DNA from 3 places in the Shewanella seohaensis genome. Region 1 is predicted to be linked to each of the others. Evidence: predicted binding sites of a transcription regulator. Region 1 holds the regulator's gene; each other region holds the start of a gene.
What was found. Region 1 encodes NrdR, which represses ribonucleotide reductase genes. Its sites were predicted from a motif close to AAACACNANATNTNGTGTTT; they were not measured.

Region 1 (3,566 bases):
ACGGTGGCAATGCCATCCACATGGCCGCTGACCATATGCCCGCCGAGGCGAGTTGTCGGGGTAACGGCTTTTTCAAGATTAACCTTAGTGCCGACTTTATAGTTAGCAAAGCCTGTGAGACTGACAGTTTCAGCCGACACATCCGCCACATAGCCATCGGCTAATTGCTGAACCACAGTCAAACACACCCCATTGGTGGCGATACTGTCGCCTAAACGCACATCGCTTAAATCCAGTTTGCCACTGGCGACCGTCAAACGAATATCATCGCCTTTACGTTCAAGCTTTCGCAGCGTGCCAACGGCCTCAATAATCCCAGTAAACATGGTTAACTCACTTATTCGCTAAAGATGGATTGGACGAGAGTCTCAAGGTGAAACGCGTATCCGCGCCCACTTTACGCTCATCGACCAGTTTGAGGATCGGAATATCTGCCATCATTTGATAATCGGGTAATTCGAGTAGATTACGTCCTTGTGCGCCAAGGATTTTCATCGCTTGATATAACACTAATTCATCGGCTAATCCGTCACCGATAAAGGCGCCGGCTAAGGTCGCGCCCGCTTCGATAAGCACCTGATTACAGCTTTTGCCTAAATAGCTTAAGAGTGCAGGCAGCGAGATTCGACCTTCGATGGCCGGTAATTGAAGACAAGTCACATGGGCGGGCAACTGCGCCATAAAGGCTGGCGAGTAAGGCTCAGTTGAAACTAATAATATCGGCGATTCAATCGCAAGCAAGGCTGCCGTAATCGGCATCCTGCAACGACTGTCTAAAATCACCCGCAACGGTTGTAAAATCTGCGCTTCACTCAATTGTGAGCTAAGACTGCCAAGCTCTGAGTAACGCACATTGAGCGAAGGGTCATCGGCTAGCACAGTGTCAATCCCTGTCACTAGTGCGCAGGCGCGTAAACGTAAGCGCTGCACATCGCGGCGAGCTTCGGGGCCTGTGATCCATTTGGACACACCGTTTGATAACGCGGTTTTACCATCGAGACTCGCGGCAAGCTTTACCGTCACCCAAGGTAGGCCTGATTCCATGCGCTTCATAAAACCAAGATTTAAAGCGTAAGCTTCGTCGCGGTGCAAGCCAACATCCACTTGAATACCCGCATCGCGCAGCATTTGAATACCTCGGCCACCGACCTGCGGATTGGGATCTTCAACCGCCACCACGACTCGTTTTACACCAATATTGATCAGTGCCAAGGCACACGGCGGTGTGCGGCCATAATGGCTACAAGGTTCTAAGGTGACATAGGCGGTCGCGCCACGGGCAAGCTCGCCAGCCATGCGCAGTGCATGCACCTCGGCATGTGGCTCGCCGGCTTTTTGATGATAACCTTCACCGACAATCTGATTATCTTTTACGATAACGCAGCCCACACAGGGATTGGGGCGAGTGGTATAAAATCCTTTGCGAGCCAGTTGTATGGCTCGGCTCATCATCTGGCTATCGAGTTCTGACCAATTCATATAAACCCTATGAAATCTTTAGAAAGCATGCCCGAATGCGGCGCATAACGAGGCGCTAACCTAAGCACTAACCTAAGCACTAACTTAAGATAACCCACATTACTTTTGCAGTTTCGCAATCGCCTCACCGAATTCGGAGACGTCTTCAAAGGCGCGATAAACCGAGGCAAAACGAATATAGGCAACCTTATCTAGGCTCATTAACTGCTCCATCATCAAGTTACCTATCATCTCGGATGGCACTTCGCGCTCGCCGGTAGCCCGCAGCGTTGACTTGATTTTACTTAAGGCCTGCTCGATTTCATCCATAGACACGGGGCGCTTTTCGACCGCGCGTAACATACCTGCCTGCAGCTTTTCTTCATCAAAGGGTTGGCGCGTGCCATCGCGTTTAATCACCCGTGGCATCACTAATTCGGCCCCTTCGAAGGTAGTAAATCTTTCGTGGCATTCGGTGCATTCTCGGCGACGACGCACTTGATGGCCTTCCGCCACTAATCGGGAATCGATCACCTTAGTATCTGTCGCGCTGCAAAATGGACAATGCATTGAGCCTCCTGCCGTGAATGGAATAAAGCCTATGGCTTTCGCTGTTTCTCGCTTAAACCGAGCGGGTTTAAGTCTAAGATTTTAGCAATAAAAATGGCCGCTTAATGCGGCCATGGGATTTTATCCTATTTATCGGCTGAGGTTAACCACCTGAGAGTAACACCCTAAGCAGTTGTGAACTCAGCCGTCATATTCAGATAAATTAACGAATTAACCGTAAACAGGGAAACGGGCGCACAGTGCCAATACTTGGCCTTTTACGCGCTCGATAACCGCTGGGTTGTGAGCATCGTCGAGGATGTCACAGATCCAACTGGTTAACTCTTTCGCTTCAGCTTCTTTAAAGCCGCGGCGAGTAATCGCAGGCGTACCGATACGCACGCCAGAGGTCACGAATGGAGAACGTGGGTCATTTGGCACAGAGTTTTTGTTTACTGTGATGTTCGCGCTACCTAAAGCGGCGTCGGCTTCTTTACCCGTCAGGTCGCGACCGATTAAGTCCACTAGCATTAAGTGGTTGTCAGTACCGCCAGAAACGATCTTGTAACCGCGCTCTAAGAACACTTCAACCATGGCTTTAGCGTTCTTAACCACTTGTTGTTGGTAAGCTTTGAACTCTGGCTCTAAAGCTTCTTTGAAGGCTACCGCTTTACCCGCGATAACGTGCATCAAAGGACCGCCTTGACCGCCTGGGAATACCGCAGAGTTCAGCTTTTTGTATAACTCTTCATCATCTGCAGCAGACAGAATGATACCGCCACGAGGACCGGCTAAGGTCTTGTGAGTAGTTGAGGTCACAACGTGCGCGTGTGGCACAGGGTTTGGATACACACCCGCGGCGATAAGACCCGCAACGTGCGCCATGTCGACAAACAGGTAAGCACCGATTTTGTCTGCGATTTCACGCATTCTTGCCCAGTCAACGATGCCTGAGTAAGCAGAGAAACCACCGATCATCATCTTAGGCTTATGTTCAACCGCCAGACGTTCCATTTCGTCATAGTCGATCTTACCTGATTCATCGATGCCGTAAGGAATGATGTTGTACAGTCTACCGGAGAAGTTTACTGGCGAACCGTGGGTCAAGTGACCACCGTGAGCGAGGTTCATACCTAAAACGGTATCGCCTGGTTTTAACAATGCCATGTAAACGGCGCTGTTTGCTTGAGAACCTGAGTGAGGTTGTACGTTTGCGTAAGTCGCACCAAACAGTTGTTTTGCACGCTCAATCGCTAAGGTTTCAACTACGTCCACATACTCACAACCACCGTAGTAACGCTTGCCAGGGTAACCTTCGGCGTACTTGTTGGTTAATTGTGAACCTTGCGCTTGCATCACGCGTGGACTGGTGTAGTTTTCAGAAGCAATCAGCTCAATATGCTCTTCTTGACGCAGAGTTTCGTTCTGAATTGCGTTGAACAGTTCCGGATCATAATCTGCGATATTCATATCTTTTTTCAGCATTGCTTACTCCAGCTGCCAATTCTTGTAGGTAGGGTTGCGCGGTATTCTACTCGTAACGAGCCGACAATCCCAGT
Region 2 (3,566 bases), on a different contig from region 1:
TCGGCTAAGTTTTTGATCGCACCTAAGTTTAATGCTGACAGTGTACAGAGCGCGATTTCACCGTTTGGATCGTCAATGTTGTTCAATGGCTTGGTCGGCAACGCGATTTCAAGACAAAGGTTAGATTGTCTGATCGGAGCGACTTTCGAGTCGAACGGACTGTGGGTGTTACAGTGGTCGACGTTTTGGATGTAGATACGGCCCGTTGAAGCACGCTCTTGCATCATCAATGAGAACAGTTCAACTGCTTTCAATGTCTTCTTACGAATACTGCTGTCTTGCTCATATTGCAGGTACAGACGTTCGAATTCGTCTTGATCTTCGAAGAAGGCATCGTAAAGACCTGGCACGTCTGATGGGCTGAACAGGCTGATGTTTTCGCCTTTGATCAGACGTTGATACATCAGCTTGTTGAGCTGTACGCCGTAGTCTAAGTGGCGAATACGGTTATCTTCGACACCGCGGTTGTTTTTCAGTACCAGCAGGGATTCCACTTCTAAGTGCCAAATAGGGTAGAAGAGGGTCGCAGCACCACCACGAACGCCGCCTTGCGAGCAAGACTTAACCGCCGTTTGGAAATACTTGTAGAAAGGTAAGCAACCCGTGTGGAAGGCTTCGCCGCCACGGATTGGGCTACCTAGTGCACGGATACGACCGGCGTTGATACCGATACCTGCGCGTTGGCTGACATACTTCACGATAGAAGAGGCGGTCGCGTTGATAGAATCTAAGCTGTCGCCACATTCAATCAGAACGCATGAACTGAATTGACGCGTTGGCGTACGTACACCCGCCATGATTGGCGTGGGCAGAGAAATCTTAAAGGTCGATACCGCGTCGTAAAAATCTTTAACGTATTGCAGGCGCGTTTCTTTTGGATAACGGGCAAACAAGCAGGCCGCCACCAGAATATAGAGGAACTGGGCGCTCTCGTAGATCTCGTGGGTCACACGGTTTTGTACCAGATACTTACCTTCGAGCTGTTTTACCGCCGCGTAGGAGAAGTTCATATCGCGCCAATGGTCGATATAGGTATCCATGATATCGAGTTCTTCGCGGGTGTAATCCTGCAGAATATGCATATCATACTTACCAAGCTCAACCAGTTTAGTCACATGGTCGTATAACTTTGGCGGCTCGAACTGACCAAAGGCCTTCTTACGTAAATGGAATACGGCTAAGCGCGCAGCCAGAAACTGATAATCCGGTGATTCTGGGGAAATTAAATCCGCCGCAGATTTGATGATCGTTTCGTGGATAGCTTCGGTTGGGATCCCGTCGAAAAACTGTAAATGCGTGCGAAGTTCAACTTCAGAAACAGAAACGTTTTTTAATCCCTTGGCTGCCCAAGTAATTACGCGGTGTATCTTGTCGAGATCGATTGTCTCACGTGCACCACAGCGTTTTGTGACTGTCATATTGCTATTCATTGAAGAGAGGCCTTGGTTCTGATATCTGTTCAGGTGAACTAAGTCACCGTACGTTTCCTTGTAAAACAATCAACCTGAAAACCCTTAATACTGCTGACTATGCAGGAGATAGTCGATTTAACGGGGAACTTCTAGTGTGTCTGATTGCTACCTATACACAAGATATGGTGTTTTAAATAATCTGAGATACAAGATAGTGAGGTTTGACGCTATTTGCAAGTCTCAATTCAGGGGGTATCTTGTGGATATCTTGAGGATAAAGAAAAGCGTTAGTGATGACTAACCCAGAAGCTCAAATTGAGATTAGCGTGCGACATTGATGACGTTTTTTTGTGCAAATTTCACAGTGTGATCGATCGCTAAAATAAGCAGCGATCGCGATCGCAAGGATTGACCCTTAACCTAAATTGCATTACCAGCGAAGGGCGCATTATTTCGCCGTTAATCGGATTCGGTTGGGCCGTTAACCTTGGTCAATCCGTTACCGCTATTTGGCCAATGCTTGGCTTAAGGCCGAATGCAAACTCGATGGTGAGTTAAACTGCGCATAGGCAGGCCATGCATCGGGTGTATCGGCCTCACCTAAATATCCCCACAACGCCACACCGCCAAGCATGCCAGCCGCTTGGGCCGCGAGTAAATCCCGCTCAGCATCACCTAAATAGAGTATTTGCTGTGGCTGGCACTGCAGCTGCTGCGCGCCCAATAGCATAGGTGCGGTGTGAGGCTTAGGGTAACGAGTCGAATCGCCACTGATCATCACTGGCATACGCGAGCTGAGCTTAAGTTTATGTAATAGAGGGCGTGTAAAGCGGGCGGGTTTATTCGTGATCACCCCAAATGGCACACGGCATAACTCGAGCCAATCGAGCAGGGGAGCGATACCATCAAACAACTGGCAATGGTCGCCATTGATCCTTTGATAGTGTGCGAGGAGTCCTTGCTGTACTTGAGTGCGCAGAGCGTCATCCGCGCCGGGAATCGCCGCATCGACTAAGGCAAAGCTGCCATGGGAGGCGGCGCTACGCATGTCTGCTAAAGGTTTTGCCGCGATACCGACATCAGACAAACTGAGGTTAAGGGCTTGAACCAGATCCGGCGCGGTATCGGCCAGGGTACCGTCAAGGTCGAATAAGACCCCTTTAACCTCAGCTAAGCTCATCTTAATCTACCTTTTGCGTCGCAATCATATAGTTAACATCGACCTTTGGGGTGTACTTAAAGATCCCTGTTAGCGGGTTATAGGTGATCCCAAGTGCATCTTTACAGAGAAGATCGGTGTTATCGACTAAGGCCATGAGTTCCGATGGCTTGATGAACTTATTATGGTCATGGGTGCCAATTGGCAACATCTTTAATAGGTACTCGGCGCCGATAATGGTCTCGACAAAAGACTTAATATTACGGTTGATGGTTGAGAAAAACACAAAACCGCCGGGTTTAACCATATCGCAGCAGGCTTGAATGACCGATTGCGGATCTGGCACATGCTCGAGCATCTCCATACAAGTCACCACATCGTAGTATTCGCGGTGATCTTCTCTATGGGCCTCGGCAGTGTTTTTGACATAGTTGATGCTCACGCCAGTTTCCAGTGCATGTAAACGCGCGACTTCTAATGGTTCTTCACCCATATCGAGGCCGTGAACGATCGCGCCGATGCGCGCCATGCTTTCGGATAAAATGCCGCCGCCACAGCCGACGTCCAGCACTTTCTTACCAAAAATCCCGCCTGCCGTTTGATCGATATAGTTAAGGCGCAGGGGATTTAATAGATGCAGCGGCTTAAACTCGCCGTTGAGATCCCACCAGGTTTCGGCCATACGTTCAAACTTTGCGATTTCCTGCGGGTCTACGTTGGTATTCTGTTGCATGCTATTACCTATAGCGGCTGTCATTGTGCGGCTATTATAACGACAATGGGGGATAAACACAGTATTGGCTGATCCTAAGTCTTTGTGGTTGAGTGAAATTTCAGCAATTATCATTAATTCTTAAACACTTTGTGAAGCAGAGCGGTTTTTCTGCTCGGATATTAATCAAGTCTTGGCCTCAATTTCGCCATTAACAACGGATTTTATCGGGTTTAAAAGGGCAAATTGACAGTGTTTTCATCTATTAAGCCACATCCTTCGC
Region 3 (3,566 bases), on a different contig from region 1:
TTCAGGGCGGCTGCAGGTATTGCCCGTCAATATGACCAGCCATAAGGCGCCGAAGGAAGAAACCGAAATGCCCGCGCGCCAAGAAACCGGCTTTATGGATTTATTTGCTAGGGGGCGGGAGTATGTCAGCAGCTTAACCGACAAGTTTTCCCTCGGGACTAAATCCAATCCCGGTATGATTGCGGTGATGTCACAGTCGATGGGGATTTTAGAGCAGCGCCATAAGCGGGCACGGTTGATGGGAGATCCTCCCGATGTCCTCGTAGTGCCAGAAGTGGCCAATATCGGCACTATGGAATTTCACCGTGCCGATGAAGCGATTGCGGCGGGGGAGGCGGCTGTCGCGAAAGTGGCGCACTTGATTGAAGCCGCGATTTGGAAAGGCTAAGTTGTGAGGATACTTAGTCTTCGTATAATAATTTAGGCAAGTGACTGTTTGATTGGCTTATTTTTTGCTTTAACCCCATCACACAGTGTTAGATGCCGAATTATTGACGATGAATCCTCTTTTAAATGCCTTAAATCTGAACCGTAGCAGTGTTGCTGATGCCTATGGCCTGAACAGCAAGAAGACGGACACGAGTAAGACTGACACAAGTAAGACTGAGTCCAGTACGGATGCTAAGTCATCCACCAAGGATACGCCTAAGACTGAAGCGAAACCGAGTGATGAGATTGCCTTGTCACCCCGTGCACTTAGGGCGCAAAAAATTCAAGCCATGTCGAAGGATTTTTTTGCCGATGGCCAGTTTAGTGTGTCTGATATTCCGGCCCTAGTGTCTCGGCTGCAAAAGGACGGCATTTTGTCCGATGCACAGGTTGAGCGACTGTCACAAAACGGCATTAATTTGCCGAGTCAAAAGCCGAGCAAGCAATCCCTGCAGGACTTTATCGACGATGAGCTAAAGTCCTTAGCGGAAAAGTCACCAAACAGTCCTATGATCAACACCTTAGTTGATGCTAAAAACGTATTGTCGAATATGGATGATGCGCAATCCCCAGTGCTGGCACAAAAAGCCACCAAGGTATTTGGCCAGTTAACCGATTATCTAAATAGCAATCCAACACTGAGCGACAGCCAAAAACAGTTATGGCAGGGGCTTAAGTCGACTATGCAAGTGGCTTCCTCCATGGGGATGCAGCAATCGGCATCGGGGCAACTGAGTAGTTATCTTGCCTTAGCCAAGCGCTAACCCTGTTTGGGTGTAAACCTTAGCTAAGGGCAAACGCCGAGCTACGGACTGCTTTTATTCCAAGGACTTTGGCTTTCGGGCCAAGGTCCTTTGTCGTGATTAGCGGGCATTTTTAGCGTCCGCTATCCTGCTTTATGGCCAAGGTCAAGGCTTAAAACTGAGATCATTGGGTTTGGCTACAGTTCTACTTTGTTCTTTTTATCCATCCGATAAATCATGATCTGGATCATGGAATTTTAGGTGTTAATGCCGCTTAATTGCCTAGATATTGTGTTTATTGATTATCTAAACACTATATGTAGTGTTAATTTTAATCGGAATGGAGAGGAACTGAACAATGCCAGTCGTGATCAAGCGGGATGGTTGCCGCACACCTTTTGATGAAACAAGGATAAGAGATGCAGTGATAGCGGCTGCAAACTCGGTTGGGATAGAGGATGCAGACTATGCCGCGACGGTTGCCGCTTGTGTGAGGGAGCGAGTGGCCAATCTGGCAGAAGTCGAGATCCACCATTTACAGGATGCGGTTGAAAACCTACTGATGGAAGGACCTTACAAGTCTCTGGCGCGGGTGTATATCGAGTATCGCCATGACAGAGACATTTGCCGCGATGCGACCAGTAAACTCAATCTCGAAATCCGTGGTTTAGTCGAGCAGAGCAATGCGGCGCTGTTAAATGAAAACGCCAATAAAGACTCTAAAGTAATCCCAACCCAGCGGGATTTACTCGCGGGTATCGTCGCGAAACATTACGCCAAGAGCCATATTCTGCCTAAGGATGTAGTGGCCGCCCATGAACTTGGCGAAATCCATTATCACGATCTCGATTATTCGCCGTTTTTCCCGATGTTTAACTGCATGTTGATTGATTTGGCGGGTATGTTGACCCACGGTTTTAAGATGGGCAACGCCGAAATTGAGACCCCAAAATCCATCTCCACCGCTACAGCGGTCACGGCGCAGATCATTGCCCAAGTGGCCAGTCATATTTATGGCGGCACCACGATTAATCGTATTGATGAAGTGCTCGCGCCTTTTGTGGCGAAGAGCTACGACAAACACTATCAAGTGGCGCTCAACTGGCAGATTAAAGATGCCAAGGCCTATGCGACGGCGCTCACCGAAAAAGAATGTCATGACGCTTTCCAATCCCTTGAATATGAAGTGAATACCTTACATACCGCCAATGGGCAAACCCCCTTTGTGACCTTTGGTTTTGGTCTGGGTACTTCGTGGGAATCGCGTTTAATTCAGCAATCTATGTTGAAAGTCCGTATGACGGGCCTAGGTAAAAATCGTAAGACTGCCGTGTTCCCTAAACTGGTGTTTGCGATTCGTGATGGCATTAATCACAAGGCCGGTGATTGCAACTACGATGTCAAACAAATGGCCCTAAAATGCGCCAGCATGCGCATGTATCCGGATATTTTGAACTACGAGCAAGTGGAAAAGGTCACGGGGTCATTTAAAACCCCAATGGGCTGTCGCAGCTTTTTAGGCTCCTATAAAGAAAATGGCGAGCTGGTTCATGAAGGGCGCAATAATCTTGGGGTGGTGAGCTTAAACTTGCCCCGAGTTGCCCTCGAGGCCAATGGTGATGAGGCTGAATTTTATCGCATTTTAGATGAGCGTTTACTGCTTGCCCGCCGCGCATTAGACACCCGCATCGAACGTTTAAACGGCGTTAAAGCCAGAGTTGCACCGATTTTGTATATGGAAGGCGCCTGTGGTGTGCGCCTGCGCGCCGATGATGATATCGCCCAAATTTTTAAAAATGGTCGGGCATCGATTTCATTAGGCTATATCGGTTTGCATGAAACCATCAATGCGCTCTATGGCACTGAAACCCATGTCTTTGATGATGCCAAACTTCGTGAAAAAGCGGTGGCGATTGTCGCGCATCTTAAAGCGGCTACCGATGCATGGAAGGCCGAAACCGGTTATGGGTTTAGCCTTTATAGCACCCCGAGTGAGAGCCTCTGCAGCCGTTTCTGTAAACTCGATGCGCGCCAATTTGGCGTGGTTGCAGGGGTAACCGATAAGGGCTATTACACCAATAGCTTCCACTTGGATGTTGAAAAGCGGGTGAATCCCTACGATAAAATTGATTTTGAGCAGCCATATCCTGCGATCGCCAATGGCGGATTTATCTGCTACGGCGAATATCCGAATATGCAGCACAACATCGAAGCACTCGAAAATGTGTGGGATTACAGTTATAGCCGCGTGCCTTACTACGGTACTAACACACCGATTGATGAATGCTACGACTGCGGTTTTACTGGCGAGTTTAGTTGTACTAGCAAAGGCTTTACTTGCCCTAAATGCGGTAACCATGAGCCAAGCCGAGTGTCAGTCACCCGCCGAGTGTG

Region 2: a site for NrdR is predicted at 1,584-1,603, ahead of nrdA (class 1a ribonucleoside-diphosphate reductase subunit alpha). Genes of this name have one in related genera too.
Region 3: a site for NrdR is predicted at 1,481-1,500, ahead of nrdD (anaerobic ribonucleoside-triphosphate reductase). Genes of this name have one in related genera too.

The regions. Positions count from the first base shown of each region.
Region 1 covers NZ_JAKILE010000004.1:305,680-309,245, forward strand. Annotated here, with positions in the region: gene L2713_RS06895 (riboflavin synthase) at 1-326, opposite strand, end outside; gene ribD (bifunctional diaminohydroxyphosphoribosylaminopyrimidine deaminase/5-amino-6-(5-phosphoribosylamino)uracil reductase RibD) at 334-1,479, opposite strand; gene nrdR (transcriptional regulator NrdR) at 1,579-2,028, opposite strand; gene glyA (serine hydroxymethyltransferase) at 2,239-3,492, opposite strand.
Region 2 covers NZ_JAKILE010000008.1:3,280-6,845, forward strand. Annotated here, with positions in the region: gene nrdA (class 1a ribonucleoside-diphosphate reductase subunit alpha) at 1-1,430, opposite strand, end outside; gene L2713_RS10630 (HAD family hydrolase) at 1,918-2,592, opposite strand; gene ubiG (bifunctional 2-polyprenyl-6-hydroxyphenol methylase/3-demethylubiquinol 3-O-methyltransferase UbiG) at 2,594-3,304, opposite strand.
Region 3 covers NZ_JAKILE010000011.1:96,848-100,413, forward strand. Annotated here, with positions in the region: gene rssA (patatin-like phospholipase RssA) at 1-388, shown strand, start outside; gene L2713_RS13830 (hypothetical protein) at 498-1,193, shown strand; gene nrdD (anaerobic ribonucleoside-triphosphate reductase) at 1,531-3,566, shown strand, end outside.